Rhodovastum atsumiense: one gene and its partner. The protein of the gene in region 1 binds, or shares a complex with, the protein of each later gene. Links are inferred from orthologs where the notes say so. Each region holds a gene or a part of one and is shown on either strand. Other genes may lie near its edges. The genes, in order: NBY65_RS13885 and dnaG.

Evidence for each region.
Region 2: the proteins of NBY65_RS13885 (region 1) and dnaG are in contact, whole or in part, in a crystal structure (PDB 2R6A), measured with the Geobacillus stearothermophilus proteins. The link is inferred for Rhodovastum atsumiense from one-to-one orthologs. Residues at the interface, in WP_033016901.1 of Geobacillus stearothermophilus: Ser13, Glu15, Ala16, Gln18, Glu91, Leu92, Asp94, Ala95, Val96, Pro97, Thr98, Ala99, Ala100, Asn101, Tyr104, Tyr105, Ile108; in WP_049624496.1 of Geobacillus stearothermophilus: Lys456, Leu457, Leu458, Pro459, Ala460, Asn463, Ala464, Leu467, Leu535, Leu536, Ile537, Ala538, Gln544, Glu545, Asp548, Tyr549, His552.

Annotation. Positions count from the first base shown.
Region 1 is NZ_OW485601.1:3,063,312-3,079,775, reverse strand. Bases 6,623-9,468 are described here. They hold NBY65_RS13885 (replicative DNA helicase), read left to right. Parts: upstream 6,623-7,220; coding sequence 7,221-8,717; downstream 8,718-9,468. Other genes in these bases: alr (alanine racemase), read left to right, coding at 8,866-9,468; NBY65_RS13890 (SAM-dependent methyltransferase), read left to right, coding at 6,623-6,949. Also shown: fabF (beta-ketoacyl-ACP synthase II), read right to left, coding at 1-33; NBY65_RS13925 (acyl carrier protein), read right to left, coding at 74-313; fabG (3-oxoacyl-[acyl-carrier-protein] reductase), read right to left, coding at 531-1,280; fabD (ACP S-malonyltransferase), read right to left, coding at 1,296-2,252; NBY65_RS13910 (4Fe-4S binding protein), read left to right, coding at 2,475-3,932; rpsF (30S ribosomal protein S6), read left to right, coding at 4,183-4,704; rpsR (30S ribosomal protein S18), read left to right, coding at 4,711-4,986; rplI (50S ribosomal protein L9), read left to right, coding at 5,000-5,566; more of NBY65_RS13890, read left to right, coding at 5,717-6,622; more of alr, read left to right, coding at 9,469-10,011; NBY65_RS13875 (MlaE family ABC transporter permease), read left to right, coding at 10,008-10,793; NBY65_RS13870 (ABC transporter ATP-binding protein), read left to right, coding at 10,862-11,647; NBY65_RS13865 (DMT family transporter), read left to right, coding at 11,739-12,665; DNA repair protein RadA, read left to right, coding at 12,837-14,234; NBY65_RS13855 (CvpA family protein), read left to right, coding at 14,296-14,865; purF (amidophosphoribosyltransferase), read left to right, coding at 14,886-16,361; NBY65_RS13845 (SDR family NAD(P)-dependent oxidoreductase), read left to right, coding at 16,368-16,464. UniProt on the Escherichia coli protein: The main replicative DNA helicase, it participates in initiation and elongation during chromosome replication. Travels ahead of the DNA replisome, separating dsDNA into templates for DNA synthesis.
Region 2 is NZ_OW485601.1:6,306,978-6,319,994, reverse strand. Bases 10,035-13,017 are described here. They hold dnaG (DNA primase), read left to right. Parts: upstream 10,035-10,584; coding sequence 10,585-12,450; downstream 12,451-13,017. Other genes in these bases: rpoD (RNA polymerase sigma factor RpoD), read left to right, coding at 12,531-13,017; NBY65_RS28405 (GatB/YqeY domain-containing protein), read left to right, coding at 10,088-10,546. Outside these bases: NBY65_RS28440 (class I SAM-dependent methyltransferase), read left to right, coding at 1-910; NBY65_RS28435 (PAS domain-containing sensor histidine kinase), read left to right, coding at 1,139-3,124; NBY65_RS28430 (threonine ammonia-lyase), read right to left, coding at 3,215-4,411; transcription elongation factor GreA, read right to left, coding at 4,416-4,889; carB (carbamoyl-phosphate synthase large subunit), read right to left, coding at 5,061-8,303; NBY65_RS28415 (hypothetical protein), read right to left, coding at 8,305-8,571; carA (glutamine-hydrolyzing carbamoyl-phosphate synthase small subunit), read right to left, coding at 8,573-9,958. UniProt on the Escherichia coli protein: RNA polymerase that catalyzes the synthesis of short RNA molecules used as primers for DNA polymerase during DNA replication.

The DNA of each region.
Region 1 (16,464 bases):
GATGCCCATGCCCGTCACCACAACGCGCCGCATCGGTGCCATCCTTGCCGTTTCCCTTTTGCCGTGTTCCGGCTCAGGCCGCCTTCTGCTTCTCGATGTACTCGATCGCATCCTTCACGGTGCTGATCTTCTCGGCGGCGTCCTCGGGGATCTCGACGCCGAAGGCCTCTTCGAAGGCCATGACCAGCTCGACCGTGTCCAGGCTGTCCGCGCCCAGGTCGTCGATGAACGACGCCTCGGGGGTGACCTTGCTTTCCTCGACGCCGAGATGCTCGACGACGATCTTCTTCACCTTATCGGCGATTTCGCTCATCGGAATTTTGGCTCCTGCCTGCCCGTTCTTGGTCTAAACGTCACTCGCCCGGTCCGCCCGCCTTCCTGGTCCCGTTTGTGATGGACCAGCCCGGCCCACGGGACAGACCTGAACTGCGCCGCGTACACCGCCCCGGACGAGGGCGCGCGGCGCTTAGCATGGTTTAGTCGCAATCGCCAACCATCGGCACGGGTCCAACCTGCCCAAAGCCGGCGAATCAGACCATCGCCATGCCACCATTGACGTGCAGTGTGGTACCAGTGACCCACCCTGCCTCGTCGCTGGCGAGATACAGCACCGCCGCCGCAACGTCCGCCGGCTGGCCGAGCCGGCCCAGCGGAATCCTCTCAGCCAGCTTGACGCGCTGCGCGTCCGACAAGTCGTCGGTCATCGGCGTGGCGATGAAGCCCGGCGCCACCACGTTCACGGTGATGCCGCGCGAGGCCACTTCCTGGGCCAGCGCCTTGCTCATGCCGGCCAGCCCCGCCTTGGCGGCGGCGTAGTTGGCCTGGCCGGGATTGCCGGTGTGGCCGACGATGGACGAGATCGAGACGATCCGCCCGGCGCGCCGCTTCAGCATGCCCTTCATCGCCGCCCGCGCCAGCCGGAACGGCGCGCTCAGGTCGACGTCCAGCACCGCCTGCCAGTCCTCGTCCTTCATGCGCAGGGCGAGCATGTCGCGGGTGAAGCCGGCATTGTTCACCAGCGCCCAGAGCGGCCCGCCGGCCGCCTCGGCCGCCGCCACCAGCGCATCGGCCGCGGCCGGGTCGCGCAGATCGGCGGGGCAGACATGCGCCCGGCCCGGGGAGACCGCGTCCAGCTCCGCCGCCAGGGCGTCGAGCGCCTCGCGCCGCGTGCCCGACAGCGCCACCACCGCGCCCTGCGCGTGCAGCGTGCGGGCGATGGCGGCGCCGATGCCGCCGGAAGCACCGGTGACCAGGGCGGTCTTGCCGTCCAGCCGGAACATGGCTGTTTCCTTGTCTCAGAGAGTCTTCAGGATCTGCTCGATCTCGGCCGGCGTGCCGACCGAGGCGGTCGCCGCGTCCGGGGCGATCCGCCGCACCAGGCCGGACAGCACCTTGCCCGCGCCCAGTTCGACGAAGCTGGTAACGCCGAGTTCGATCATCGCGTTCACGCATTCGCGCCAGCGCACCGTCGCGGTCACCTGCTGCACCAGCAGCCGGGAAATCTCGGCCGGGTCGGTCACCTTGGCGGCGGTGACATTGGCCACCACCGGCACCAGGGGCGCGCCCGGCGGGGATTTCTCCAGCGCCTCGGCCATCGCATCCGCCGCCGGCGCCATCAACGCGCAGTGGAACGGGGCGGAGACCGGCAGCAGCATGGCCCGCTTCACGCCCTTCGCCTTGGCCACCTCGATGGCGCGGTCGACCGCGGCCTTGTGGCCGGAGATCACCACCTGCCCGCCGCCGTTGTCATTGGCGGGCGAGACCACCTGCGTGCCGTCCGGGCCTTCCGCCGCCTCGGCGCAGACCGCGCGGGCGAGTTCCATCTCGGCGCCGAGCAGCGCGGCCATGGCGCCCTCGCCGGGCGGCACCGCCTTCTGCATGGCCTGGCCGCGCAGCCGCAGCAGGGCGGCCGCCCGCGCGGGGGTGAAGGCCCCGGCGGCGGCCAGCGCGCTGTACTCGCCGAGCGAGTGGCCGGCGACCAGCACCGCCTTGTCGGCCAGCTTCAGCCCGCCCTCGCGCTCCAGCACGCGCAGCACCGCCAGCGAATGCGCCATCAGCGCCGGCTGGGTGTTCTCGGTGAGGGTAAGTTCCTCGGCCGGTCCCTCGAACATCAGCTTCGACAGCTTCTGCTTCAGGGTCTCGTCGACCTCTTCGAAGACCTCGCGGGCGGCGGCGAAGGCGGCGGCGAGGTCCCGCCCCATGCCCACGGCCTGGCTGCCCTGGCCCGGGAAGATGAAGGCGTGCACCGGCATGCGGAAAAATCCCGAAATGAGAAGCGGGGGGCAATTGGGCGCGCGGCGTAGCTTCGCCCCGTGCCCCTGTCAATTGCCGGCGACACCGGGGACCCGGCAGACGGCATGCGCCGGGCGCGCGGACCAGCCCTGCGCAACGATCGACGCCGCATCGACCGGCGCCTCTTAATATCGCGACTGACTCGCACTTGCAGACCCACTTGCAGCCCCGGGAGCCCCGTCGTGGTTGGTCCTGCCGCCGTCCTGGCCGAAACATGTCCCGCCCACGGCTCCCCCTGCGCCCCGCCCGGCGCCTCCCCGGGACGGATCGCCCGCCTCGCCGCGCTGCTGGAACGGTTCTTCGTCACGCATCGCCGGCAGCTCTCCTGGGTGCATGCCGGGATGTTCGTGGTGTTCCTGCTGGTGATCGGCGGGCCGCTGCTGCTGCCCGACCCGCCCGGCGACGCCACCCCCTGGAACAATCTGCGGGTCGGCGCCTCCTATGCCCTGTGGGGGCTGTGGTTCCCGCTGGTGTTCCTGTCCGTCATCTTCGCCGGGCGCGCCTGGTGCGGCGTGCTCTGCCCGATGGGCGCGGCGGCGGAATGGGCCAACGGCGTCGGCCTGCGCCGGCCGATCCCGGCCTGGCTGCGCTGGGAAGGCACCCCGCTGGTCAGCTTCATCGTCATCACCCTGCTCGGCCAGACCACCGGCGTGCGCGACCATCCCGAGGCAGCCGCCGAGATCTTCGGCGGCACCATGCTGATGGCGATCGTGATCGGGTTCCTCTATGGCCGGCGCAAGCGCGCCTGGTGCCGCCACATGTGCCCGATCGGCCGGGTGCTCGGTCTCTATGCCCGGCTCGGCGCCGTGGAGTTCGCCCCGAAGACCCGCCTGCCCGGGCCGGAGGCGTACACGGAAAAGGGCGTCTGCCCGACCATGATCGACCTGCCGCACAAGGCGGAATCGCGCCACTGCATCAGTTGCTTCCGCTGCGTCAACCCCGACGCGCGCGGCGGGGTGTCGCTGCGGCTGCGCCGGCCGGGCGAGGAAATCGAGGCGATCCGCGACCACCACCCCAACCCGACCGAGGTGTGGTTCCTGTTCCTCGACACCGGCGTGGCGCTCGGCGGCTTCCTGTGGCTGGTGCTGCCCGCCTACCAGGACGCGCGGCAGGCCTTCGGCGAATGGGCAATCGAGCATGGCTGGGCCTGGATCACCGCGATCGGCCCGTCCTGGCTGATGAGCGTCCACCCCGACCGCGGGGAGACGTTCATGTGGCTCGATTTCCTGATGATCAACGGCTTCATGATCGGCTGCATGATCGCGCTGACGGTGGTGCTGGCGGCGACCACGGCGGCCGCCGCGGTGCTGGCACGGCAGGTGGGCGCGCGCGGCAGCTTCGCCGCCCGTTTCGCCGAACTGGGCTACCAGTACGCCCCGATCGCGCTGATCTCGCTGGTGATCGGCCTCGGCGCCGAGCTGTTCGAGCCGCTGCGCCGCACCGCCTTCGGCATTGAGGGAGTGCATATCACCAAGGGCATCCTGTTCCTGCTGGGCTTCGCCTGGAGCGTCTGGCTGGCCGACCGCGTGCTGGTCCGCCAGGGCGTGGCGGCGGGCCGGCGCTGGCTGCCGCTGCTGCCCGGCATCCTCGGCAGCCTGGCCACCGGCCTCGCGTGGTGGCCGGCCATCTTCGGGCTGTAATGATGATCAGCGGAACGTTGGCACGGCGGATTGCGCTTCGCTGATCCGTTGCAATGGCGGATTGCGCTGCGCTTATCCGCCCTACGGCCTGCCGGCCCGTGATCGTCCTTGCATCCGGCGGGCACGCGTGTATAAGCCCGCGCCTTCCCTGCCGGGTAGAGACGGCCTCTCCCGGCTATGCCCGCGTGCCATGGTGGCGCGGGACCTCGATCCAGCGGTCCGGGGCAGAGACAAGCCAGAGGGAGAGCCCATGCCGCTTTACGAGACCGTGTTCATCGCACGGAACGATGTCACGCAGCAGCAGGTCGAGGCCATCGCCGACGCGATCGGCATTCAGCTCGACACCGACCGTGGCATTGCCCCGGCCGCCGAGGGCGAGGAACCCCGTCCCTCCGCTTCCGTCAAGAAGCGCGAGTACTGGGGCCTGCGCAGCCTGGCCTACCGGATCAAGAAGAACCGGAAGGGCCACTACATGCTGCTCGGCCTGGACGCGGCCCCCGCTTCGATCCTGGAGATGGAGCGCCAGCTCAGCCTCAACGAGGACGTGCTGCGCTACATGACCATCCGCGTCGATGCGATCGAGGAAGGCCAGAGCGCCATTCTCTCGCGCAAGTCCGACGACCGCGAGCGTGGCTTCCGCGGGCCCAAGCCGGCCGGCCGCTTCGATTCCGGCCGCAAGCGTGGCTATGACGACCGCGAGGAGTTCCGCGCCCGCGAGGAAGTCGCCCCGCGCGCCGAGCGCGAAGATTTCCGCGGCGCGGTCGAGGAGTAAGCCACGATGTCCGACAGCACCGAAATCAATCCCGCCGCCCGTCGCGCCGCCGTCGGCGCGCGCCGTCCGTTCTACCGCCGCCGCAAGTCCTGCCCGTTCTCCGGCCCGAACGCGCCGAAGATCGACTACAAGGACGTGCGCCTGCTCTCCCGCTTCCTCTCCGAGCGCGGCAAGATCGTGCCGAGCCGCATCACCGCGGTTTCGGCCAAGAAGCAGCGCGAGCTGGCCAACGCGATCAAGCGCGCCCGCTTCCTCGCCCTGCTGCCCTACGTCGTGAGCTGAGGAGGGTCGCGCCATGGCATCCGTGGAAGTCATCCTGCTCCAGCGCGTCGACAAGCTCGGGCAGATGGGCGAGGTGGTGAAGGTGAAGCCCGGCTTCGCCCGCAACTTCCTGCTGCCGCAGAAGAAGGCGATCCGCGCCAGCAAGGACAACCTCGCGCGCTTCGAACAGCAGCGCGCCCAGCTTGAGGCGCAGAACCTCAAGCGCCGCGAGGAAGCCGAGCGCGTGGCCGAGCGGGTCGGCGGCCTGTCCGTCGTCGTCATCCGCCAGGCCGGCGAATCCGGCGGCCTGTACGGCTCGGTCAGCTCGCGCGACATCGCCGAGGCAGCCACCGCCGCGGGGCTGTCGATCACCCGCTCGCAGGTGGTGCTCGAGCACCCGATCAAGTCGCTCGGGCTGGCGAAGGTGCGCGTGGTGCTGCACCCGGAAGTGGTGATCACCGTCACCGCGAACGTGGCCCGCAGCCCCGAGGAAGCCGAGAAGCAGGCCCGCGGCGAGAGCATCGCCACCGAGGAGCCCGAGGAGGAGCCCGTCTACGACGAGGCCGCCCTGCTCGAGCAACAGCCGGCCGCCGAAGCGTAATCGCCCCGCCCCTCTCCCGCCGCGCGGGAGAGGGGCGACGGCTATCCCACCGCTGTCCCGATTCGCTTCGTGAAGCGGTGCGTACTTGAAACCTGTCAAGTTGGATAACCATTTCCTCGCCCGACCGACATCCAGGCGGGAGGGGAAACCATGCGTGCCGCCCTCGACAGGATCTTCCGGCGATTTGTGGTCAGCGGCCGCCTGACCATCCACTGGCCCGACGGCCAGGTTTCATCCCATGGCACGGGCGAAGGCCCGACCGCCGGTCTCGCGCTGCGGGACACGCGCCTGCTCGCCGGATTGCTGCTGCAGCCCGACATCACAATTGGCGAAGCCTATATGGATGGGCGGATCGCGCCGGTGGACGGCACGATCTACGACGTCCTCGACGTGCTGATGTCCAACTATTCCGCGGGCGCGGCACCGCATCGGCTGCTTGCGCTGCAGGAATTCCTCGGCCGCGTCACCCGCTGGATCCGCCAGTTCAACCCGGCCGCACGGGCGCGACGCAACATCGCCCGCCACTATGACCTGAACGGACGGCTCTACAGCCTCTTCCTCGATCGCGACCGCCAATATTCCTGCGCCTATTTCCGCACCGGCACCGAGACGCTGGAGCAGGCGCAGATCGCCAAGAAGCACCACATCGCCGCCAAGCTGAAACTCGACCGCCCGGACCTGTCCGTGCTCGACATCGGGTCAGGCTGGGGCGGCATGGCGCTGACGCTCGCGCGCGACTACGGCGCCCGCGTGACCGGCATCACCCTTTCCTCCGAGCAACTCGCCGAGGCGCGGGCGCGCGCGAGCGCCGAGGGGCTGCAGGAGCGTGTCGGCTTCGAGCTGTGCGACTACCGGGCGATGACACGGCGCTTCGACCGTATCGTTTCGGTCGGCATGTTCGAGCATGTCGGCGTGGTGCATTACCGTCAGTATTTCGAGGCGATCCGCCGCTGCCTCGCCCCTGACGGGGTCGCGTTGCTGCATGCGATCGGCCGTCCGGACGGACCGGGGCGCACCAATCCCTGGATCGCCCGGTACATCTTCCCGGGCGGCTATATCCCCGCCCTGTCGGAGGTGCTGCCGGCGATCGAGAAGGCCGGGCTGGTCGTCACGGACATCGAGATCCTGCGGCTGCACTACGCCGAAACGCTGCGCCACTGGCGCCGCCGCTTCGCCGCCAACCGCGACACCATCGCCGCGCTGTACGACGAACGGTTCTGCCGCATGTTCGAATTCTATCTCGCCGGTGCCGAGCTGGCCTTCCGCCGGCATGGCCAGATGGTGTTCCAGATCCAGATCACCCGCGACCAGGGCGCCCTGCCGCTCACGCGCGATTACATGTTCGAGGCGGAACGGGTGATGGCGCCGCGCGTCTCGGCGTGAGGCCGCGAAGGGCTCGCGAAACGCTCCGATATTATTACGATCTTTCGATGCGTTGATATCGAAACGATTTTACCGACTCCGCCCGCGCCCGCTGCCAGCGTTGCGATGGCATGCAAGGGCCGGGCGGCCCCGCATTTCCCCTGAGGCGACTCTGCCACAGCCCGCCCTAACGACGATTCCATCCCCCTGATCCACCTTATCCACAGGCCTTGCGCCCCTGTCTGGACGCGGTCCCGGGCGTTATGCTGGGGGCTTCCCAGGCGCCCCCCGCATGAACACAGTTGATTCGCCGCCCCCGCTGTTTGGCCTCTCGCAGCGCCTTCCCCCGGCCAATATCCAGGCGGAGCAGGCACTGCTTGGCGCGCTGCTGGCCAACAACAAGGCGTATGAGCGGGTCAGCGAATTCCTGCAGGCCGATCATTTCGCCAATCCGGTGCATGGCCGCATCTATTCCGCCATCGCCCGCCGCATCGAGGCCAACCAGCTCGCCGACGCGGTGACGCTGAAGGCCGAGTTCGAGCATTCCGGCATTCTCGGCGAGGTCGGCGGCACCGCCTATCTCGCGCAGTTGCTCGGCGCGATGGTCGGCATCATCAACGCCGGCGAGTACGGCCGTGCGATTTACGACGCCTGGCTGCGCCGGCAGCTCATCGACATCGGCGAGGCCGTCGTCAACAACGCCTTCGGCGCCACGCCGGAACTCGACGGCTCCGGCCAGATCGAGGTGGCCGAGCAGGAGCTGTTCAACCTCGCCGAGCGCGGCACCTCCCAGGGCGGCTTCGTCACCTTCGAGCACGCGCTGACCGAGGCGATCCAGAACGCCGAGCGGGCCTTCCACCGTTCCGGCGGCGTCTCCGGCCTTTCCAGCGGGCTGCGCGATCTCGACAAGAAGACCGGCGGGCTGCATCCCTCCGACCTGATGATCCTCGCCGGGCGCCCGGGCATGGGCAAGACGGCGCTCGCCACCAAGATCGCCTTCGGCGCCGCCCGCGCCTTGCAGGCAGAGGCGCGGGCCGCCGGGCCAGAGACACCCACGAAAGGCTCGGTCGCCATTTTCTCCCTGGAAATGAGCGCCGAGCAGCTCGCCACCCGCCTGCTTTCGGAAGAGTCGCGGATTTCCGGCGAGCGCATCCGCCGCGGTGATATCGGCCAGAAGGATTTCGACCGCTTCGTCCAGGTCTCGCGCGAGATCGGTTCGTTGCCGCTGCACATCGACGACACGCCGGCGATCACGCTCTCGGCCATGCGCACGCGCTGCCGCCGGCTGGCCCGCACCAAGGGCCTGTCGCTGATCGTGGTCGACTACCTGCAGCTCATGCGTCCCGCCGCCGGATCGCGGCCGGAAAACCGCGTGCTGGAAATCAGCCAGATCACCATGGGGCTGAAGGCGATCGCCAAGGAGCTCGCCGTCCCGGTGATTGCGCTTTCGCAGTTGTCGCGCTCGGTGGAAAGCCGCGAGGACAAGCGTCCGCTGCTGTCGGACCTGCGCGAATCCGGCTCGATCGAGCAGGACGCCGACGTGGTAATGTTCGTCTATCGTGACGAATACTACCTGCAACAACGCGCGCCCAAGCAACTCGCGTTCGAGAACGAGGAAAAGTTCCATGGCGCCGTCGAGAAATGGCAGCGCGACATGGAGAACGTGCATAACCGCGCCGAGCTGCTGATCGAGAAGAACCGCCACGGCGCCACCGGCAAGATCGACCTTTATTTCGAAGGCGAATTCACCCGCTTCGCCGATCTCGACCTGCACCACGATGGCGAGTGACGGCACCGGGATCCGCGGGCGCCCGGCTTTCGCACCATCCGGCACGTTCTGATATGGTCATGTGCTCTGGCCTGGAACCGCGCAGGCGCGCCGCGTCCGGCATGGGGTCGGACACGACGCCGCCGCGCCAGCAAGGATGCCGGAATCCGTGACGGAGACGCCTCTGGTGGACCGGGACAGCTTCCCCGCCACCGCCCCCGACGCCGCGACCGCGGTGCTGGAACTCGACCTCGATGTCATCGCCGCCAACTGGCAGGAGCTGCGCCGCCGCCATCCGGGCGGTGATGTCGCTGGCGTGGTCAAGGCCGACGCCTATGGCCTCGGTGCCGCCGCCGTCGCCCCACGCCTGTATGCGGCTGGCTGCCGACATTTCTTCACCGCCCATCTGGCCGAGGCGATCGCCCTGCGCCCGCGCCTGCCCGGCGCCCTGATCGCCCCGCTCAACGGCCCGGTGCCCGGCACAGAGCACGCTTATCTCGCGCATGACATCGTGCCGGTGCTCGGCGGGCTCGGGGAGATCGAGCGCTGGACCGCGCTCGCCCGCGCCGAGGGGCGGAAACTGCCGGTGCTGCTGCACGTCGATACCGGCATGAACCGCCTTGGACTCGATGCCGCCGGGCTCGCCGCCCTGGCCGATGCGCCCGAACGGCTCGCGGGGCTTTCGATCCGCTACGTCATGACGCATCTGGTCGCCGCCGAGCTGCCCGACGACCCCGCCAACGCGGAACAGCGCCGGCGCTTCGCAGCCGCCTGCGCCGTCCTGCCCCCCGCCCCCCGCAGCTTCGCCAATTCCTCCGGCATCTTCCTTGGCGCCGGATTCGCCTCCGACCTCGCCCGTCCGGGGGCGGCGCTCTATGGCATCAACCCCACCCCGGGACGGCCGAACCCGATGCGGGTGCCGTTGCGCCTGCGGGCCCGTGTGCTGCAGGTCCGCGACATCGCGGCCGGCGAGAGCGTCGGCTACAATGCCACCTGGCGTGCGCCCCGCCCCAGCCGCATCGCCACGCTTGGCATCGGCTATGCGGATGGCTGGCCGCGCCCGGCCTCGGGCCGCACCCGCGCCCTGCTGACCGGGGGGGGCTTTGACGGCACCCCCGTACCGCTGGTAGGCCGTGTTTCCATGGACCTGACCACCTGCGATGTGACGGACGCCCCGCCCGTGGTGCCCGGCGACTGGCTGGAACTCATGGGCCCCACCATCACGCCGGACGACATTGCCGATGCCGCCGGCACCAACGCCTACGAGATCCTGACCGGACTCGGCCCGCGTATTGCCCGGATCGTGCCGGCGTGACCGCGTTGCTGGATGCGCTGGCCAGGCTCGGCCGCGCCGTGCTGACCACCTTCACGGTGACCGGCCGGATTTCCATGTTCGCGCTGGATGGCCTGTCGCACATCGTCCGCCCGCCGTTCTACGGGCGGCTGTTCCTGCGTTCCTTCCTCGACATCGGCTATTACAGCCTGCCGGTGGTGGCGCTGACGGCGATCTTCACCGGCATGGTGCTGGCGCTGCAATCCTCGACCGGGCTCTCTCGCTTCAATGCCGAGAGCGCCATCGCCAATCTGGTCGTGCTCTCGATCACGCGCGAGCTGGGGCCGGTGCTGGCCGGGCTGATGGTGGCCGGGCGGGTCGGCGCCGCCATGGCCGCCGAGCTCGGCACCATGCGCGTCACCGACCAGATCGATGCGCTCAGCACGCTGTCCACCAATCCCATGAAATACCTGGTGGCGCCGCGGCTGCTCGGCGGGCTGGTCGCGCTGCCGCTGCTGGTGCTGGTCGCCGACCTGCTGGGCGTGCTGGGCGGCTACATCATCGCCACCGTCAAGCTCGGCTTCAATCCGGACGTCTATCTCGCCAACACCGTCAATTTCGTGCGCACCGACGACGTGGTCTCCGGCCTGGTCAAGGCCGCGGTGTTCGGCTTCCTGGTGGCGTTGATGGGCTGCTACCACGGCTATACCAGTCGCGGCGGCGCGCAGGGCGTGGGCGCTGCCACCACCAACGCCGTGGTTTCCGCCTCCGTGCTGATCCTCGCCTTCGACTACGTGATCACCGAATTGTTCTTCGCCCGATGACGGGGAACCCGCGGGACACGACGATGCAGGACGTGCAGGGCAAGATGGCGCAGAACGCGCGGGACACGATGAAAGGCGACACAGCAGCGGTCCCCAAGATCCGCCTGCGCGGCGTACGCAAGGCGTTCGGCGACAAGGTGGTGCTGGACGGCATCGACCTCGACATCATGCCGCAGACCTCGATGGTGGTGATCGGCGGTTCCGGCACCGGCAAGTCGGTGCTGCTGAAATGCATCCTCGGCCTGATCACGCCCGATGCCGGGGTGATCGAGATCGACGGCCAGGACGTGCTGCGCCTGGACCGGCACGAGGCCGAAAAGCTGCGCGCCCGCATCGGCATGCTGTTCCAGAACGGCGCCCTGTTCGACAGCCTGCCGGTCTGGGAGAACGTCGCCTTCGGCCTGCTCGCGCAACGGCGGGTGTCGCGCCACGAGGCCCGCGCCCGCGCCGAGGAGGTGCTGGCCCAGGTCGGCCTCGCCGCCAGCGTGGGCGAGCTGTGGCCAGCCGAGCTGTCGGGCGGCATGCAGAAGCGGGTGGCGCTCGCCCGCGCCATCGCCGCCCGGCCCGACATCCTGTTCTTCGACGAGCCGACCACCGGGCTCGACCCGATCATGGGGGCGGTGATCGACGGGCTGATCGTCGACTGCGTGAAGCGGCTCGGCAGCACGGCGGTGGCGATCACCCACGACATGGCCAGCGCCCGCCGCATCGGCGACCGCGCCGCCATGCTGCACAAGGGGCGGCTGATCTGGCAGGGCGCGGCGACGGAGCTGATGGAAACCGGCAACGAGATCGTCGACCAGTTCACCCACGGTCGCCGCGAGGGTCCGATCCAGATGGAGCTGCGGCGGTAGCAACGGGACCGGGAGTGTCGGCGCAAGCAGCGGATGGCCCGCGCGCCGGCGGTCGCGTCAACTGACGCGATCGCACCAGCAGGAAGCCCCGATGCAGATGCCAGCGCCCCGGATGGGCACCACCGAATGGATCATGCTGCTCGCCCTGTCGGTGATCTGGGGCGGGTCGTTCTTCTTCGTCGGCGTCGCGGTGCGCGAGCTGCCCTCGCTCACCATCGTCGTCCTGCGCGTCGCCCTGGCGGCGCTGGCGCTCTGGGGGGTGCTGGCGGTGCGGCGGATCCGCCTGCCCGCCGTGCCGGGACTCTGGACCGCCTTCCTGACGATGGGGCTGCTGAACAATGCCATCCCCTTCGTCCTGCTGGTCTGGGGCCAACACCATATCGCCAGCGGCCTCGCCGCCATCCTGAACGCGACGACGCCGCTCTTCACCGTTATCGTCGCCCATCTGCTGACCACCGACGAGCGGCTCACGCCCGGCAAGATGGGGGGGGTGATGGCCGGCCTGCTGGGCGTGGCCGTGATGCTCGCCGCCGATCCGGGCGGAGACTTCAGGACCAATCTGCTCGCCCAGGCGGCCTGTCTCACAGCCGCCCTCTCCTATGCCTTCGGCGGAGTATACGGGCGGCGCTTTCGCCGCCTGGGCGTGCCGCCTTTGGCGACCGCGGCCGGACAGGTGACCGCCTCCACGCTGATCCTGCTGCCCTGTGCCCTGCTGCTGGATCGGCCATGGGAGTTGCCGCTGCCGGGGACGGCGACGCTCGCTGCCCTGACCGGCCTCGCCCTGGCCTGTACGGCGCTGGCCTATATCCTTTATTTCCGTATCCTTGCCGTGGCGGGCGCGACCAACGTGGTGCTGGTGACCCTGCTGGTCCCGGTCAGCGCCATCCTGCTCGGCGCCCTGATGCTGGGCGAACGGCTCGAACCGCGGCACTTCCTGGGTATGGCGCTGATCGGCGGCGGCCTCGCCACGATCGACGGCCGGCCGCTGCAAGTGCTGCGCCGGGCGTGGGCAGCGTAGGAATGGCGCGTGATCCCATCGATCCACGGGCCGGATGCCATTCTCCTCACACCAGGCGCGTCAGCGCCCCTGGGACCTCCCCGGCTTGAACCTGTCACGCGGCTGACGCATACCGTGCGCAGGGATCCGCTCGGGCGCCTGCCGCGCGACACCTCATCCTGGACCTGAGCCATGGCCAAGCCCGCAAGCCGTTTCGTCTGCACCAATTGCGGGGCCGTCACCCCCAAATGGAACGGCCGCTGCGAAACCTGCGGCGAGTGGAACACCATCGTCGAGGACACCCCGGACTCCGGCCCCGGCGGCCTGCAGAAGCCCCGCTCGGCCGCGCGCAAGATCGCCTTCGTCGACCTCGCCGGCACCGCCGCCCCACCGCCGCGCGCCCCCACCGGCATCGCCGAGCTCGACCGCGTGCTCGGCGGCGGGCTGGTGCCGGGCTCGGCGGTGCTGCTGGGCGGCGACCCCGGCATCGGCAAGTCCACCCTGCTGCTGCAGGCCGCCGCCGCCCTCACCGGCCTGGGGCGGCGGGTGCTGTACGTCTCCGGCGAGGAATCCGTCGAGCAGGTCCGGCTGCGCGCCCGCCGCCTGGGCCTCGCCGAGGCGAAGATGGAACTGGCCGCCGCCATCAACCTGCGCGACATCGCCGCCAGCCTGGAGGATGCGAAGGACGCCGCCCTGGTGGTGATCGACTCGATCCAGACCATGTGGCTCGACAGCATCGACAGCGCGCCCGGCACCGTCTCCCAGGTCCGCGCCGCCGCCTTCGAGCTGATCCGGCTGGCCAAGACCAACCGCTTCGCCGTCGCCCTGGTCGGCCACGTCACCAAGGAAGGCGCCATCGCCGGCCCGCGGGTGCTGGAGCACATGGTCGATGCCGTCCTTTATTTCGAGGGCGACCGCGGCCACCAGTTCCGCATCCTGCGCGGGGTGAAGAACCGCTTCGGCGCCACCGACGAGATCGGCGTGTTCGAGATGACCGAGACCGGGCTGGCCGAGGTGCCCAACCCCTCGGCGCTGTTCCTGGCCGAGCGCCGGGGCAACGTCTCCGGCAGCGCCGTCTTCGCCGGGCTGGAAGGCACGCGGCCGGTGCTGGTCGAGGTGCAGTGCCTGCTCGCCCCCAATGCCGGCGGCTCGCCGCGGCGCTCGGTGGTCGGCTGGGATTCCGGGCGGCTGGCCATGCTGCTGGCGGTGCTGGAAACCCGCTGCGGCCTGCGGCTGAATGCATCGGACGTCTATCTCAACATCGCCGGCGGGTTGCGCATCGCCGAGCCCGCCGCCGACCTGGCCGTCGCCGCCGCGGTGGTTTCCGCCGCCGCCGACCAGCCGACCGACCCGGCGATGGTCTTCTTCGGCGAGGTCGGCCTGTCCGGCGAGATCCGCCAGGTCGCCCAGGCCGAATCCCGGCTCAAGGAAGCGCAGAAACTGGGCTTCGGGTGCGCCTGCCTGCCCCGCCGGGTGGCCCGCGGCAACCGCCCGCTCGCCGCCCCGGAAGGGCTGGCGCTGCAGGAGATCGGCCACCTCGGCGACCTGGTGGGCAGGTTTGCAGGACGATCAGGCGACTCATCGCCATGATGGGCTGGCATCGGATGGGGCAGCGACGATATATCCCCACGCAAATGCCGGAACACGCGCGGTGAATTGGGTCGATATCGTGGTGCTCGCCGTCATCGCCGTCTCGGCGATGCTGGCGTTCCTGCGCGGTTTCGTGCGCGAGGTGCTGGGCATCGGCGCCTGGGTGGCCGCGGCCGCCGCCGCCCTGTGGGGCGCCCCGGACTTTGAGCCGCGGGTGCGCGCCTGGATGGGCAATGGCGACCTCTCCGCCCCGATCGCCTACGTGGCCGTGTTCGTGGTCTCGCTGATCCTGCTCTCGGTCGTGGCCGGGCTGATCGGCGGGGTGGTGCGCGGTTCCGCGCTGGGCGGGGTCGACCGCAGCCTCGGCGTGGTCTTCGGCATCGTCCGCGGCGCCGCCCTGGTCGTCGTCGCCTATATCGCCGCCGGCTTCCTGGTGGCGCCTGAGCGCTGGCCGGAGCCGGTGCTGCAGGCGCGCACCCTGCCCTATGCCTACGAAGGCGCCACCTGGCTCGCCGAGCAGCTGCCGCCCCGCTACCGCCCTGCCGTGCCCAAGCCCCCTCCCGGGCGCGAGACCCGGGCCGCCGACCTCTTGCATGTACCTGCCCAGGGCCGGGCCACCGCCCGCCCGTGACGGCAGAAGGAGACTCGCCGATGCACCAGCGACCTGCCCCGCGACCGGATGACCGGGGCGCGGACGACAAGCTGCACGAGGAATGCGGTGTCATCGGCGTCTGGAACCATCCCGACGCCGCCGCCGTCGCCGCCCTCGGCCTGCACGCGCTGCAGCATCGCGGCCAGGAAGCCACCGGCATCGTCAGCTATGACGGCCAGCGTTTCCACACCCATCGCGGCCTCGGCCTGGTCGGCGACAATTTCGGCGACGCCCGGGTGATCGGATCGCTCGCCGGCGCGCGCGCGGTCGGGCACAACCGCTACGCCACCACCGGCGACACCGTGCTGCGCAACGTCCAGCCGCTCTACGCCGATTTCGAGTTCGGCGGCTTCGCGGTCGCACATAATGGCAACCTGACCAATGCCGGGGCGCTGCGCCGCGCGCTGGTGCGGCGCGGCTGCCTGTTCCAGTCCACCACCGACAGCGAGGTGTTCATCCACCTCATCGCCATCAGCCTCTATTCCACCGTGGTGGACCGGCTGATCGACGCGCTGAAGCAGGTGGTCGGCGCCTATTCGCTGGTAGCGCTCTCCAACGAGGCGCTGATGGGGGTGCGCGACCCGCTGGGCGTGCGCCCGCTGATCCTCGGGCGCATCGAAAGCAACGGCTCCTGGGTGCTGGCGAGCGAGACCTGCGCGCTGGACATCGTCGGCGCCAGCTTCGTGCGCGACATCGAGCCGGGCGAGATCGTCGTCATCAACGACGCCGGGGTGCACAGCATCAAGCCGTTCGGCCGGCAGCCGGCGCGGTTCTGTGTGTTCGAGTACATCTACTTCGCCCGCCCCGATTCCATCGTCGAGGGCCTGCCGGTCTACGAGGTGCGCAAGCGCATCGGCATGGAACTGGCCCGCGAAAGCCATGTCCCCGCCGACGTGATCGTGCCGGTGCCGGATTCCGGCGTGCCGGCCGCCATGGGCTACGCCAAGGAAAGCGGCACGCCCTTCGAGTTGGGCATCATCCGCAACCACTATGTCGGCCGCACCTTCATCGAGCCGACCGATTCCATCCGCCACCTTGGTGTGAAGCTGAAGCATTCCGCCAACCGCGCGATGCTGGAAGGGCGGCGGGTGATCCTGGTCGACGATTCGATCGTCCGCGGCACCACCAGCCGCAAGATCGTCGAAATGGTCCGCCACGCCGGCGCGGCCGAGGTGCACATGCGCATCTCCTCGCCGCCGACCACGCATTCCTGCTTCTACGGCATCGACACGCCCGAGCGCGGCAAGCTGCTCGCCGCCCAGCACACGGTCGAGGAGATGGCCGAGCTGATCGGCGCCGACAGCCTCGCCTTCATCTCCCAGGACGGGCTGTACCGCGCCCTCGGCCATGCCGGCCGCGATCCCGCCCGCCCGCATTACTGCGACGCCTGCTTCAGCGGCAACTACCCGATCGCCCTGCACGACCAGATCGACAACGACACCCGCCAACTCTCCCTGCTGTCCGAAAGTCGCTGATCCCCGATGTCCGATGATCCCGCCACCGCCTCCCCGGAAGGAGGCAGACCCGACACGCGCCCGCTCGCCGGCCGCATCGCCCTCGTGACCGGCGCGAGCCGCG
Region 2 (13,017 bases), 3.2 Mb from region 1 along the record:
CAGGGACCGCTTCGACCGGATCAAGGCCCAGAACCGGGCCTATCTCGCCCATGAATACCTGAACGATGCCTGGACGCTGTTCTACCACGCCGAGGTCGCCGCCGAACTCGGCGAGGCCAAGCTCGACTTCATCGGCTCCGCCGCTCTGCTCGAGCATATCGATGCGATCAACCTGAGCCCCGAGCAACTGCGGGTGCTGGCCGAGATCAGCGAACCGACGCTGCGCGAGACGGTGCGTGACTTCATGGTCAACCAGCAGTTCCGGCGCGACGTGTTCGCCCGCGGCTCGGTGGGGCTGTTCGCCCAGGAGGCCAGGGAAATCTGGCTGGAGCAGCGTGTCGCGCTGTCGACGCCGCGCCAGGACGTGCAGCTCACCGTGACCGGATCGGCCGGACAGGCCACCCTGCAGCCGGAGACCTACCTGCCGGTGCTCGATGCCCTGGCGGAAGGGCCTCGCACCCTGCGGCAACTGCTCGAGGACGCGACCATCGCCAGGCTGGGCTGGCCGCGCCTGCAGCAGGCGGTGCTGGTCCTGGTCGGCGGCGGTCACCTGCAGCCGGCGCGCGACGAAGCGGGCGAGGCGGCACGGTCGGAGCGGACAACGCCCTTCAACGAGGCGGTGCTGCAGCGGGCCCGCTTCGCCGACCAGCTCCAGTTCCTGGCCTCGCCCGTGACCGGGGGCGGCATCATGGTGGACCGGATCGCCCAGTTGTTCCTGCTCGGCACGCGCAGCGGGCAGGCGGATCCGCCGGGCTTCGCCTGGGACATCCTCAGCCAGCAGGGGCAGCGCCTGGTCCAGGACGGCAAATCCCTGGAAAGCTCCGAGGAGAACCTCGCCGCGCTGCGCTTTCGCTTCGGCATGTTCACGGAGCGCCAACTGCCCGTGCTGAAACAGTTGGGCATCGCCTGACACTGGCCTGCACGCCTCTTCACCCATTGCAAGGGAGATTGCAAGGGAGACACCATCCACGGTTTGCTGCTGCCCAGCGGCGCATTTGCCGGCGGGCGTGCGTTACGGCCGTGAACGCTTGCCGTGGTCGGGCTTTCTGTGCGGGTGCGCGATGGTATTGGCGCCCGTCGCTGGTCCGGCCGACGGCAAAGGCCGCAACGATGGGCAGGAAAGCCTGGAGGAAGGTGCATGGGCTCCCTTCTCGACGTCCTCGGCATGCAGGGACTGCCGCCGCACGGCTTCTGCCTTGCCTGGCAGCCCGGGCTGATCTGGCTGCACGCCGCGTCCGACGCGGCGATCGGAATTTCCTATTTCGCCATTCCCCTGGCGCTGGCCGCCTTCGTCAGCCGGCGGCAGGACCTGGCCTTCGGCCGGATCTTCTGGATGTTCGCCGCCTTCATCCTGGCCTGTGGCGCCACCCATTTCATCGAGATCCTCACGCTCTGGTATCCGCTTTACGGCGTGCAGGGGGTGGTGAAGGCGGCCTGCGCCGGTATCTCGGTGGTGACGGCCATCATGCTGTGGCCGCTGGTCATGCGGGCCGCGGCCTATCCCACCCCGGCGGAATTCCGCCGCGTCTCCGACCAGCTCACCATCCGGGAGGCCGAGCGCAACCAGGCGCTGCAGCAGTTGCGCCAGACGGAGGAAAGCTTCCGCGTGTTGCTCGACGGCGTCACGGACCATGCCATCTTCCGCCTGGACGCCGGCGGCTGCGTCAGCACCTGGAACACCGGCGCCGGGCGGATCAAGGGCTACCGGGCGGAAGAAATCCTCGGCCGGCATTTCTCGGTGTTCTACACGCCCGAGGATCGCGAGGCGGGCGTTCCGGTGCAGACGCTGGAGACGGTGCAGCGCGAGGGCCGCTTCGAAGGCGAGGGCTGGCGGGTTCGCAAGGACGGCAGCCGGTTCTGGGCCAGCGTCGTCATGAATCCGTTGCGCGACGAGGCCGGGCGCCTCGTCGGCTATGCCAAGGTGACGCGGGACATCACCCGCCGGCGGCAGATGGAAGAGGCGCTGGAGCAGACCCGCGCGACGCTGGCGCAGGCGCAGAAGATGGAGACCATCGGCCATCTGGCCGGCGGCGTGGCGCACGACTTCAACAACCTGCTCACCGCCATCCTCGGCGGCGCGAGCCTGCTGGAGCGGCGCATCGGCGCGCAGATCGGCCAGGAGGCCGGCCAGATCCTGTCGGCGATCCGCGACGCGGCGCAGCGTGCCGCCCGGCTGACGCATCAGTTGCTGGCCTTCTCCCGCAAGCAGGCCCTGACCCCGCAGGTCATCGACGCCAACAAGCTGCTCAAGGGCATGTCGGAGCTGCTGGCGCGGACGCTCGGCGAGAAGGTTTCGATCCAGACGGTGCTCGCCGCGGGGCTGTGGCGGAGCTGCGTGGATGCGAACCAGCTGGAGAACGCCATCCTGAACCTGGCGGTGAATGCCCGTGACGCCATGCCGGATGGGGGGACGCTGACCCTGGAGACCGGCAATGTCTTCCTCGACGACGCCTATGCGGCGGTGCGCCCGGAGATGAAGCCCGGCCAGTACGTCATGGTGGCGGTGAGCGACAGCGGCACCGGCATGAGCGAGGAGGTCATGCAGCGTGCCTTCGATCCCTTCTTCACCACCAAGCCGGAAGGCCGTGGCACCGGGCTCGGGCTGAGCCAGGTGTTCGGCTTCATCAAGCAATCCGGTGGCCATGTCTCGCTGTACAGCGAGCTCGGCCACGGAACGACGGTGAAGCTCTATCTGCCGCGGCACCTGGATGACACCGCCTGCGAAGCTGTCCCGGAGATCTCCTATGCCGAGATCCCCCGGGGCAACGAGACCGTGCTGGTGGTCGAGGACCACGACAGCGTCCGCGACTATGTCACCAATGCGCTGCGCCATCTCGGCTATCGGGTGCTGGAGGCGCCGAACGGGGCGCAGGCCCTGGAGGTGCTGGCGGCAAATCCGGAAATCGCGCTGCTGCTGACTGATATCGGGCTACCCGGGATCAATGGCCGGCAACTGGCCGAGCAGGCGCGCGAGCGTGGCCCCGGGCTGCGGGTCCTGTTCATGACGGGCTATGCCCGCAATGCCATCAGCCACCAGGGCCTGCGCGACATCGGCATCAGCCTCCTGCCGAAGCCGTTCACCGTCGAGGCGCTCGCGCGCAAGCTACGGGAGGTGCTCGGCTAGGCTTGCTGTGCCGCGCAGCAAGAATGGGATCCAAGGGCCTTGTGGCCCTTGGTGGGTCAAGGGCGAAGCCCTTGCCTTGCCTTTTGCCGATCAGACGCGCCGAAGCGTGTAGATCTGTTCCAATGCGTGCACGATTTCGGCGCTGTGCTCGGCGTCGCGGGTCTCGAACATCACCTCGAGCTGCGCCGCCTGCACGGATGGTGACGCGAACAGCCGATGGTGCGAGACATCGATGATGTTGCCGCCCGCCCCGCCGATGCGTCCGGAGATATCGGCCAGCACGCCCGGGCGGTCCGGGATTTCCAGTACCAGCCGCACCAGCCTGCCGTCGCGCAGCAGGTTGCGCAGCAGCACGTTGGCGAAGATGCGCGGGTCGATATTGCCGCCGGTGATCGGCACGCCGACGCGGCGGCCCTTGAACCGGTCCGGGAAGGCCAGCAGGGCGGCGATACCGCTGGCGCCCGCGCCTTCGGCCACGATTTTCGCGCCTTCGCCGAGCAGGGCGATGGCTTCCTCGACGGCGCGTTCCGGCACCACCACCACGTCGGCGACATGGGCCCGGATCACCGAAAGCGGGCCGAGGCCGATATCGCGTACGGCGATGCCCTCGGCGATGGTGGTCCCGCCCACGGACACCGGCTGGCCGGCGAGTCGCTGGGCCATGGCGGCGTAGGCGGCGACCTCGACGCCGATCACCTCGATGCCGGGGCGCAGGCCGCAGGCGGCGACGGCGCAGCCGGCGATCAATCCGCCGCCGCCGATCGGCACCACCAGCGTGTCGATCTCCGGCGAGTCGGCGAGGATTTCCAGCGCCATCGTGCCCTGGCCGGCCATCACCCCGGCGTCGTCGTAGGGATGGATGAAGACCAGGCCTTCCTGTTCGGACAGGGCCTGGGCATGGGCGGCGGCCTCGGCGAGGGTATCGCCGTGCAGCACCACGCGCGCCCCCCAGGCGGCGGTGCGCGAGACCTTGGTCAGCGGGGTGTGCTTGGGCATCACGATGACGGCGGTGATGCCGAGCAACTGGGCGTGGCGGGCCACGGCCTGGGCGTGGTTGCCGGCCGACATGGCGATCACGCCGGCGCGCCGCTCGGTTTCGGTCAGCAACGCGAGGCGGTTGGCGGCGCCGCGTTCCTTGAAGGCGCCGGTCGCCTGGAGATTGTCCAGCTTGAGCGTGACTTCCGCGCCGCAGGCGCGGGAGATCACGTCGCACGGCACGGACGGCGTGTGCAGGACGCGGCCGGCGATGCGCTCGGCGGCCGCGCGGACGTCCGCGAGGGTGATCACGGGATCAGCGATACTGGACGGACAGGATCTCGTAGCTGCGGTCGCCCCCCGGGGCGGGAACCGAAATGGTGTCGCCGACCTTCTTGCCGATCAGCGCCTTGGCGAGCGGCGAGGAGATCGACAGGCGCGCCGCCTTGATGTCGGCCTCGTGGACGCCGACGATCTGGTAGGTGGCTTCCTTATCGGTTTCTTCGTCGACCAGCTTCACATGGGCGCCGAACTTCACCTGGTCGCCGGAGAGGGAGGAGGGGTCGATCACCTCGGCCGAGGAGACGATCTCCTCGAGCTCGGCGATGCGGCCCTCGATGAAGCTCTGCCGCTCCCGCGCCGCGTGGTACTCCGCGTTCTCGCTGAGGTCGCCATGCGTCCGCGCCTCGGCGATGGCCCGGATGACCGCCGGACGTTCGATGGATTTCAGCGTCTTGAGCTCTTCCTCCAACCGCTGCAGGCCAGGGGCGGTCATCGGGAACTTCTGCACGTCGGGAAACCTCGAAAAATCCAGGGTGGGGATGTCGTCACGGCATGGTATCGGATCGTCGCGGCCGGTCAGGTGCGGTGGCAGCCCAAAACGCGACCGCCGCGGCCCGGTTCACGCAAACCCCCCATGCTTGCGCACAGGGGGATCCGCGAAGCCGAGCCGCGCCGGGGCTCAGAACGATCCGCGAAAATAGGCCTGGAGCGGGGCAACTTCAAGTGCCCCGCTGCGCAGCGCCGCGATGGCATGGGCCGCGGCCCGGGCGCCGGCGATGGTGGTGTAGTGCGGTACACCGTGGGTGAGGGCGCTGCGGCGGATCTCGAAACTGTCGGTTACCGACTGCGCGCCCGAGGCGGTGTTGATCACCATCTGGATATCGCCGGAGCGAATCGCGTCCACGCAATGCGGCCGGCCTTCCAGCACCTTGTTGACGGGCGAGACGGCGATGCCGGCCTCGCGCAGCCGGCTGGCGGTGCCGCGCGTGGCCATGATGGAGAAGCCCATCTCCACCAGCCGCCGCGCCACCGCGACCGCCCCGGCCTTGTCCGCGTCGCGCACCGAAAGGAACACGGTGCCGTGATCGGGCAGCCGCACCCCGGCGCCGAGCTGGCTCTTGGCGAAGGCGCGCTCGAAGCTGGAATCCAGTCCCATCACCTCGCCGGTCGATTTCATCTCCGGGCCAAGGATGGTGTCGACATTGGGGAAGCGGTTGAACGGGAACACCGCTTCCTTCACCGCCACGTGCGGCGCCACCGCCTGCGGGTCGAGGCGGAATTCCGACAGCCGTGCCCCGGCCATCACCCGCGCGCCGATCTTGGCGACCGGCACGCCGGTGGCCTTGGCGACGAAGGGCACGGTGCGGGAGGCACGCGGGTTCACCTCCAACACGAAGATCTCGTTGTCCTTGATCGCGTATTGCACGTTCATCAGGCCGACCACGCCGAGCGCCTTCGCCATTGCCTCGGTCTCGGCCTTCAGCTCGGTCACCGCGGCCGGGCTCAGCGTGTAGGGCGGCAGGGCGCAGGCGGAGTCGCCGGAATGGATGCCGGCTTCCTCGATGTGCTCCATCACCCCGGCGACATAGACCGTCTCGCCATCGGCGATGCAGTCCACGTCCACTTCGATCGCGTCGTTGAGGTAACGATCGATCAGCACCGGGTTGTCGCCGGAGACGCGCACCGCCTCGCGCATGTAGCGGTGCAGGCCCTTCTGGTCGTGCACGATCTCCATGGCACGGCCGCCGAGCACGTAGCTCGGGCGGATCACCACCGGATAGCCGATGCGCTCGGCGATCGCCTCGGCTTCCCCGGTCGAGCGGGCGGTGCCGTTCTCCGGCTGGCGCAGCCCGAGCCGCTGCAGCAGATGCTGGAAGCGCTCGCGGTCCTCGGCGATGTCGATGGCGTCGGCGCTGGTGCCGAGGATCGGGATGCCGGCCTTGGCCAGCGACTGCGACAGCTTCAGCGGCGTCTGCCCGCCGTACTGGACGATGCAGCCGAGCACCTTGCCGCTGGATTGCTCGCGGCGCACCAGCGCGATCACGTCCTCGGCGGTCAGCGGCTCGAAATAAAGGCGGTCGGAGGTGTCGTAGTCGGTGGAGACGGTTTCCGGGTTGCAGTTGACCATGATGGTCTCGAACCCGGCTTCCTTCAGCGCATAGGCCGCGTGCACGCAGCAATAGTCGAACTCGATGCCCTGGCCGATGCGGTTCGGGCCGCCGCCCAGGATGATCACCTTCTCGCGCGCGGAGGGATCGGCCTCGCAGACCGGGGTGCCGAAGCCGCCCTCGAAGGTCGAGTACATGTACGGCGTGGCCGAACCGAATTCGGCGGCGCAGGTGTCGATACGCTTGTAGACAGCGTGCACACCCAGCTTATCCCGCAGGGCGGCGACCTCCGGCTCGGTGACGCCGGCCAGCTGCGCCAGTTGCCGGTCGGAGAAACCCAGCGCCTTCAGCCGCCGCAGCGCGCCCGCTTCCTGCGGCAGGCCCTGGGCAGCAACCGCGCGCTCGGCCTGCACGATCCGTTCCAGCTCGCGCAGGAACCACGGGTCGAACTTGCAGGTGCTGTGGATTTCCTCGACCGAGAGCCCGGCGCGCAGCGCCTGGGCGGCCATCAGCAGCCGGTCGGGCTTGGGCTGGGACAACGCCGCGCGGAAGGCGTCGGCGCCGCCATCGCCGGGCGGCTCGATCGGATCGAGGCCGGAGAACCCGGTCTCCATGCTGCGCAGCCCCTTCTGCAGCGCCTCGGCGAAGCTGCGCCCGATCGCCATCGCCTCGCCGACCGACTTCATGCTGGTGGTCAGCATCGGCGGCGTGCCGGGGAATTTCTCGAAGGTGAAACGGGGGATCTTGACCACGACGTAGTCGATGGTGGGCTCGAAGCTCGCCGGCGTGGTGCGGGTGATGTCGTTGGTGAGTTCGTCGAGCGTGTAGCCGACGGCAAGCCGCGCCGCGACCTTGGCGATCGGGAAGCCGGTGGCCTTGGACGCCAGCGCCGAGGAGCGCGACACCCGCGGGTTCATCTCGATCACCACCATGCGTCCGTCGGCCGGGTTGACCGCGAACTGCACGTTCGATCCGCCGGTGTCGACGCCGATCTTGCGCAGGCAGGCGATCGAGGCATCGCGCATGCGCTGATATTCCTTGTCGGTCAGCGTCAGCGCCGGTGCCACCGTGACCGAGTCGCCGGTGTGGATGCCCATCGGATCGACGTTCTCGATGGAGCAGACGATGATGCAGTTGTCCGCGCGGTCGCGGACCACCTCCATCTCGTATTCCTTCCAGCCGAGCACCGATTCCTCGATCAGCACTTCCTTGGTGGGGGAGGCGTCGAGGCCGCCGGTGACGATGCGCTCGAATTCCTCGCGGTTATAGGCGATGCCGCCGCCGGTGCCGCCGAGGGTGAAGCTCGGGCGGATGACGGCGGGCAGGCCGACCTGCGCCAGCGCCGCGCGCGCTTCCTCCATCGAATGGGCGATGGCGCTGCGCGGGCTCTCGATGCCGATCTCGGCCATGGCGTCGCGGAACTTCAGCCGGTCCTCGGCGCGGTCGATCACGTCGGCCTTCGCGCCGATCAGCTCGACGCCGTATTTCTCCAGCACGCCGCTGGCGGCGAGCTTCATCGCCGTGTTCAGCGCGGTCTGCCCGCCCATGGTCGGCAGCACCGCGTCGGGGCGCTCGCGGGCGATGATGCGCTCGACGAATTCGGGGGTGATCGGCTCGACATAGGTCGCGTCCGCCAGCCCCGGATCGGTCATGATCGTGGCCGGGTTGGAGTTGACCAGGATGGTGCGGTAGCCCTCGGCCTTCAGTGCCTTGCAGGCCTGCGCGCCCGAATAGTCGAACTCGCAGGCCTGGCCGATGACGATCGGGCCGGCGCCGATGATCAGGATGGAGTGGATGTCGGTGCGCTTGGGCATCTCAGGCTCCGGAGAGGGCGCGGGCGCGCTGCACGCCGGCGGGCGTGAGCTCGAGGCGCCAATGGCATTGCAGGCCGCCGGGGGGCAGGCGGATCGGGTCGCGGATCAGGTCGGCGGCAACGGCGGCGGCGACCGCGTCATGGAAGGCGGCAGTGTCCAGGGATCCCCCTGCCAGCGCCTGGACGCGTTGCCGCGCCTCGTCGGCGTTGGCGGCGGTCACCGCATGGTGGAAGCCCACCCGCAACAGGACGTCCAGGGGATCGGCCACGTCAGGCCCGCTGGCGCTCGATCAGCTCGACGAAGCGGTGGAACAGGTAATGGCTGTCGGTCGGGCCGGGGCTGGCTTCGGGGTGGTACTGCACGCTGAAGGCGGGGCGGTCGTCGCAGGCCAGGCCTTCGTTGCTGCCGTCGAACAGCGAGACATGGGTGACGCGCACGCCGGCGGGCAGGGTCTTCTCGTCCACCGCGAAGCCGTGGTTCTGGCTGGTGATCTCCACCCGGCCGGTGGTCAGGTCCTTGACCGGCTGGTTGGCACCGCGATGGCCGCGTTCCATCTTGTAGGTCTTCGCCCCCAGCGCGAGCCCGAGCAGCTGGTGGCCGAGGCAGATGCCGAACAGCGGCTTGCCGGAGGCGAGCACGCCGCGGATCGCCGGCACCGCGTATTCGCCGGTCGCCGCCGGGTCGCCGGGGCCGTTGGAGAGGAACACGCCGTCCGGGTCATGGCGCAGGATGTCCTCGGCGGTGGCGGTGGCCGGCACCACGGTCACGCGGCAGCCGGCGGCGGCGAGGCAGCGCAGGATGTTGCGCTTGGCGCCGAAATCCACCGCGACCACGTGGTATCGCGGCGCTTCCTGGCGGCCGAAGCCGGTGGGCCAGGCCCATTCCGTCTCGTCCCAGGAATAGCCCTGCGTGCAGGAAACCTGCTTCGCCAGATCCATGCCGGCGAGTCCCGGCCAGGCCCGCGCCTGTGCGACCAGGGCGGGGATGTCGAAGCGGCCATCGGCGGGGAAGCTGATCAGCCCGCTCGGCGCGCCGCCGTCGCGGATGCGGCTGGTCAGCGCGCGGGTGTCGACGCCGCCGATGCCGCTCACGCCCTGCGCCCGCAGCCAGGCATCCAGGTGGCCGGCGGCGCGCCAGTTCGAGGGCTCGGTGACGTCCTGCTTCACGACCAGGCCGCGCGCGGCGATGGTGGTCGCCTCGATGTCTTCCTGGTTGATGCCGACATTGCCGATATGGGGGAAGGTGAAGGTGATGATCTGCCCGGCATAGGACGGATCGGTCAGGGTTTCCTGGTAGCCGGTCATGCCGGTGTTGAAGCAGACCTCGCCCACCGGGGCGGTCGCGGTGGGGGCGCCGAAGCCGCGCCCCCAGAACACGGCGCCATCGGCCAGCACGAGGGCAGCGGTGGCGCCCTGCGGCGCATCGGTCGGATCGGTCATCTTGCTACCCTGCACGGGGATCGGGTCGGGGCGGGATGGGGCGCCGGGCATCGCTTCCAGCGGCAGGCCGGTGGCCTGGATCAGCGTCGGCCAGTGCCGGGCGGGGACGGCCCGCGCCTGGCGCCATTTGCGCACGGCCTCGGTGCCGACGCCAAGGCGCCGCGCCGCCGCCGCCGCGCCACCCAGCAGCGCGATGATCTCGTCCACATTCGCCATAGGGGCAAAATATGGGAAATTTCTTCCCAAAGCAATGCGCCCATGCCATGGGTGGGAAGTTCCTTCCCATGGGGGTTCGGGCCGGAGTCCGAACGCTATATAGGAGGGATGCTGTTACCGGAGGCACCGATGGCCCTGCGCGAGCAATTCACCGAGCAACTGAAGACGGCCATGCGGGCAGGGGATGCGCCGCGCGTCTCCACCCTGCGCATGATCCTCGCGAAGCTGAAGGACGTCGACATCGCCGCCCGGCCGAAAGGCATCGAGCACGTCTCCGACGACGAGATCCTGGCGATGCTGCGCGGCATGGCGAAGTCGCGGCGTGAGAGCGTGGAGCTGTACCGCCAGGGCAACCGCCCGGAGCTGGCCGCCAAGGAAGAAGCGGAGATCGCGCTGATCGAGACCTTCCTGCCGAAGCAGATGGATGAGGCGGAGCTCGCCGCCGCGGTGGCGGCGGCCATCACCGAGACCGGGGCCGGCTCGATCAAGGACATGGGCAAGGTGATGGGGGCGCTGAAGGCCAAACACGGCGCGGCGCTCGACATGGCCCGGGTCGGGCCGGTGGTGAAGGCGAAGCTCGGCGGCTGACCGCCGCTTCCCCCGCCGCCCTGGCCTGAGGCCCCGGCATGGCGCTTCCCCCGGCCTTCCTCGACGAGCTGCGCGCGCGCACGCCGCTGCCGGCGGTGATCGGCCGGCGGGTGAAGCTGGCGCGCGCCGGCCGGCAATGGAAGGGGTGCTGCCCGTTCCACGGCGAGAAGACGCCGAGCTTCTACGTCTACGACGACCACTATCACTGCTTCGGCTGCGGCGAGCATGGCGATGCCATCAGCTTCGTCATGCGCAGCCAGGGCGTCTCCTTCACCGAGGCGGTGGAGCAGCTCGCCGCCGAGGCCGGGCTGGAGGTGCCGAAGCCGTCCCCCGCCGTGGCCGCGGCCGAGCGGCGGCGCCTTGACCTGTATGCGGTGCTGGAGGCCGCCACCCAGGCCTTCCAGCGCCGCCTGTTCCTGCCGGAAGGGGCGCGCGCGCTTGCTTACCTGCGCAACCGCGGGCTCACTGACGCGACCATCCGCGGCTTCGGCCTGGGCTGGGCGGGCGAGGGGCGGGGGGCGCTCGCCGCCGAACTGGCCCGCGAGGGCATCGAGCCGGCCCAGTTGATCGAGGCCGGGCTGATGAAGCCCGCCGAGTCCGGCCGCCCCGCCGCCGACATGTTCTTCAACCGGGTGATGTTCCCGATCCGCGACCGCCGCGGCCGGACCATCAGCTTCGGTGGCCGCATCCTCGGCGACGGCCAGCCGAAATACGTCAACGGCCCGGAAACGGCGGTGTTCGCCAAGCGGCGCACCCTGTTCGGCCTCGACCTCGCCCGCGAGGCGGCGCATGGCGGCGCCAGCGTGGTGGCGGTCGAGGGCTACATGGACGTGATCGCCCTGCACCAGGCCGGGTTCGGCGGCGCGGTGGCGCCGCTCGGCACCGCGCTGACGGAAGAGCAACTCGCCGAGCTGTGGCGGCTCTCGCCGGTGCCGGTGCTCTGTTTCGACGGCGACGCCGCCGGCGCCCGTGCGGCCGGCCGGGCGGCGGAGCTGGCTTTGCCGCATCTGACCGCCGAGCGCAGCCTGAAGCTCGCCACCCTGCCGCCGCCCGAGGATCCGGACACGCTGGTGCGCCGGCCCGACGGGGTGGCGGCGTTCCAGGCCGTGCTCGATGCCGCCCGGCCGCTGTCGGAGGCGCTGTTCGACCTGCTGCGCGAGAGCCTCGGCGACGCCACGCCCGAGCAGCGCGCCGCCTTCAGCCGGCGGCTGGAGGAAGTGGCCGACCAGATTCCTGACCGTGCCCTCGGCTGGGAGTACCGCGCCGCGTTCCGTGCCCGTTTCCGCGAGCGCTATCGGGGCGGCCGCCCCGGGGGGCGCCCGGGGGCGCGCGGCGATGGCGCGCGGTCGGTCGGAGGCCGTCCGGGCCGAATCGGGGGTGGCGACTCGCGGCCGGCGGTGACGGCGCCTCCACCCGCCCCGCCCGGCGCCGATGCCATTGCCGCCGAGCAGGCCCGCATCCTGGTCGCCATCCTGCTGCGCCATCCGGTGCTGCTGCAGGAGGTCGAGGAGCGTTTCGGCAGCCTGGTGTTGCCGGAATCCCTCGCCAGACTCCGGTCAGCCATGCTGGAATGGTTCGTTGGCTCCGAACATCTTGACTCCGCGGAGCTGATGACCCACCTCACCGCGGTTGGACTGGCGGCGGAAGCTGCGCAGGCCCTTTCGGCATTGCCCATCCCCTTGCCGGAATGCGCCTCGCCCCGCGCCATGCCGGCAGAAGCCGAGGCAGGCTGGTGGCACATCTTCGGACTGATGCATCGCAGCCGTCTGGACGAGGAAGTCGCGCTGGCGCAGCGCGATTTCGCCGTCCGGATGGACGCCGCGACGCAGCGTCGGCTGATTTCGCTGCGCGCCGCCCAGGAAGCCCTCAACCGGGGCGAACAGGGACTGGAGACCGACCGATGAGGCGCAGCCTGCCGCACGGGCCTCACACGGTTCCGCACGCCTGCCCGCTCTTTGGCCCCCTCTTTGGAGTTCGCTGATCGATGGCCACGAAGCCCGCCGTGCAGACCGATGCCGCCACGACCGACCCGGATGCGGACACCACCCTGCTCGACGTCCAGTCGGCCGCGGTGAAGCGGCTGATCGCACGCGGCAAGGAGCGCGGCTACATCACCTTCGACGAGCTCAACGCCGTGCTGCCGCCCGAGCAGAACAGCTCCGAGCAGATCGAGGACGTGATGGCCAATCTCAACGAGATGGGCATCCAGGTCGTCGAAGGCGAGGAGACCGAGGAGGGCGAGGGGCCCGCGGCCAAGATCAAGGAAGCCGACGAGGGCGGCGACGAGGAGCAGGCCGGCAACGTCGACGAGGAAAGCCTCGGCCGCACCGACGACCCGGTCCGCATGTACCTGCGCGAGATGGGCAGCGTCGAGCTGCTGTCCCGCGAGGGCGAGATCGCCATCGCCAAGCGCATCGAGGCCGGCCGCGACATGATGATCGGCGGGCTGTGCGAGAGCCCGCTGACCTTCC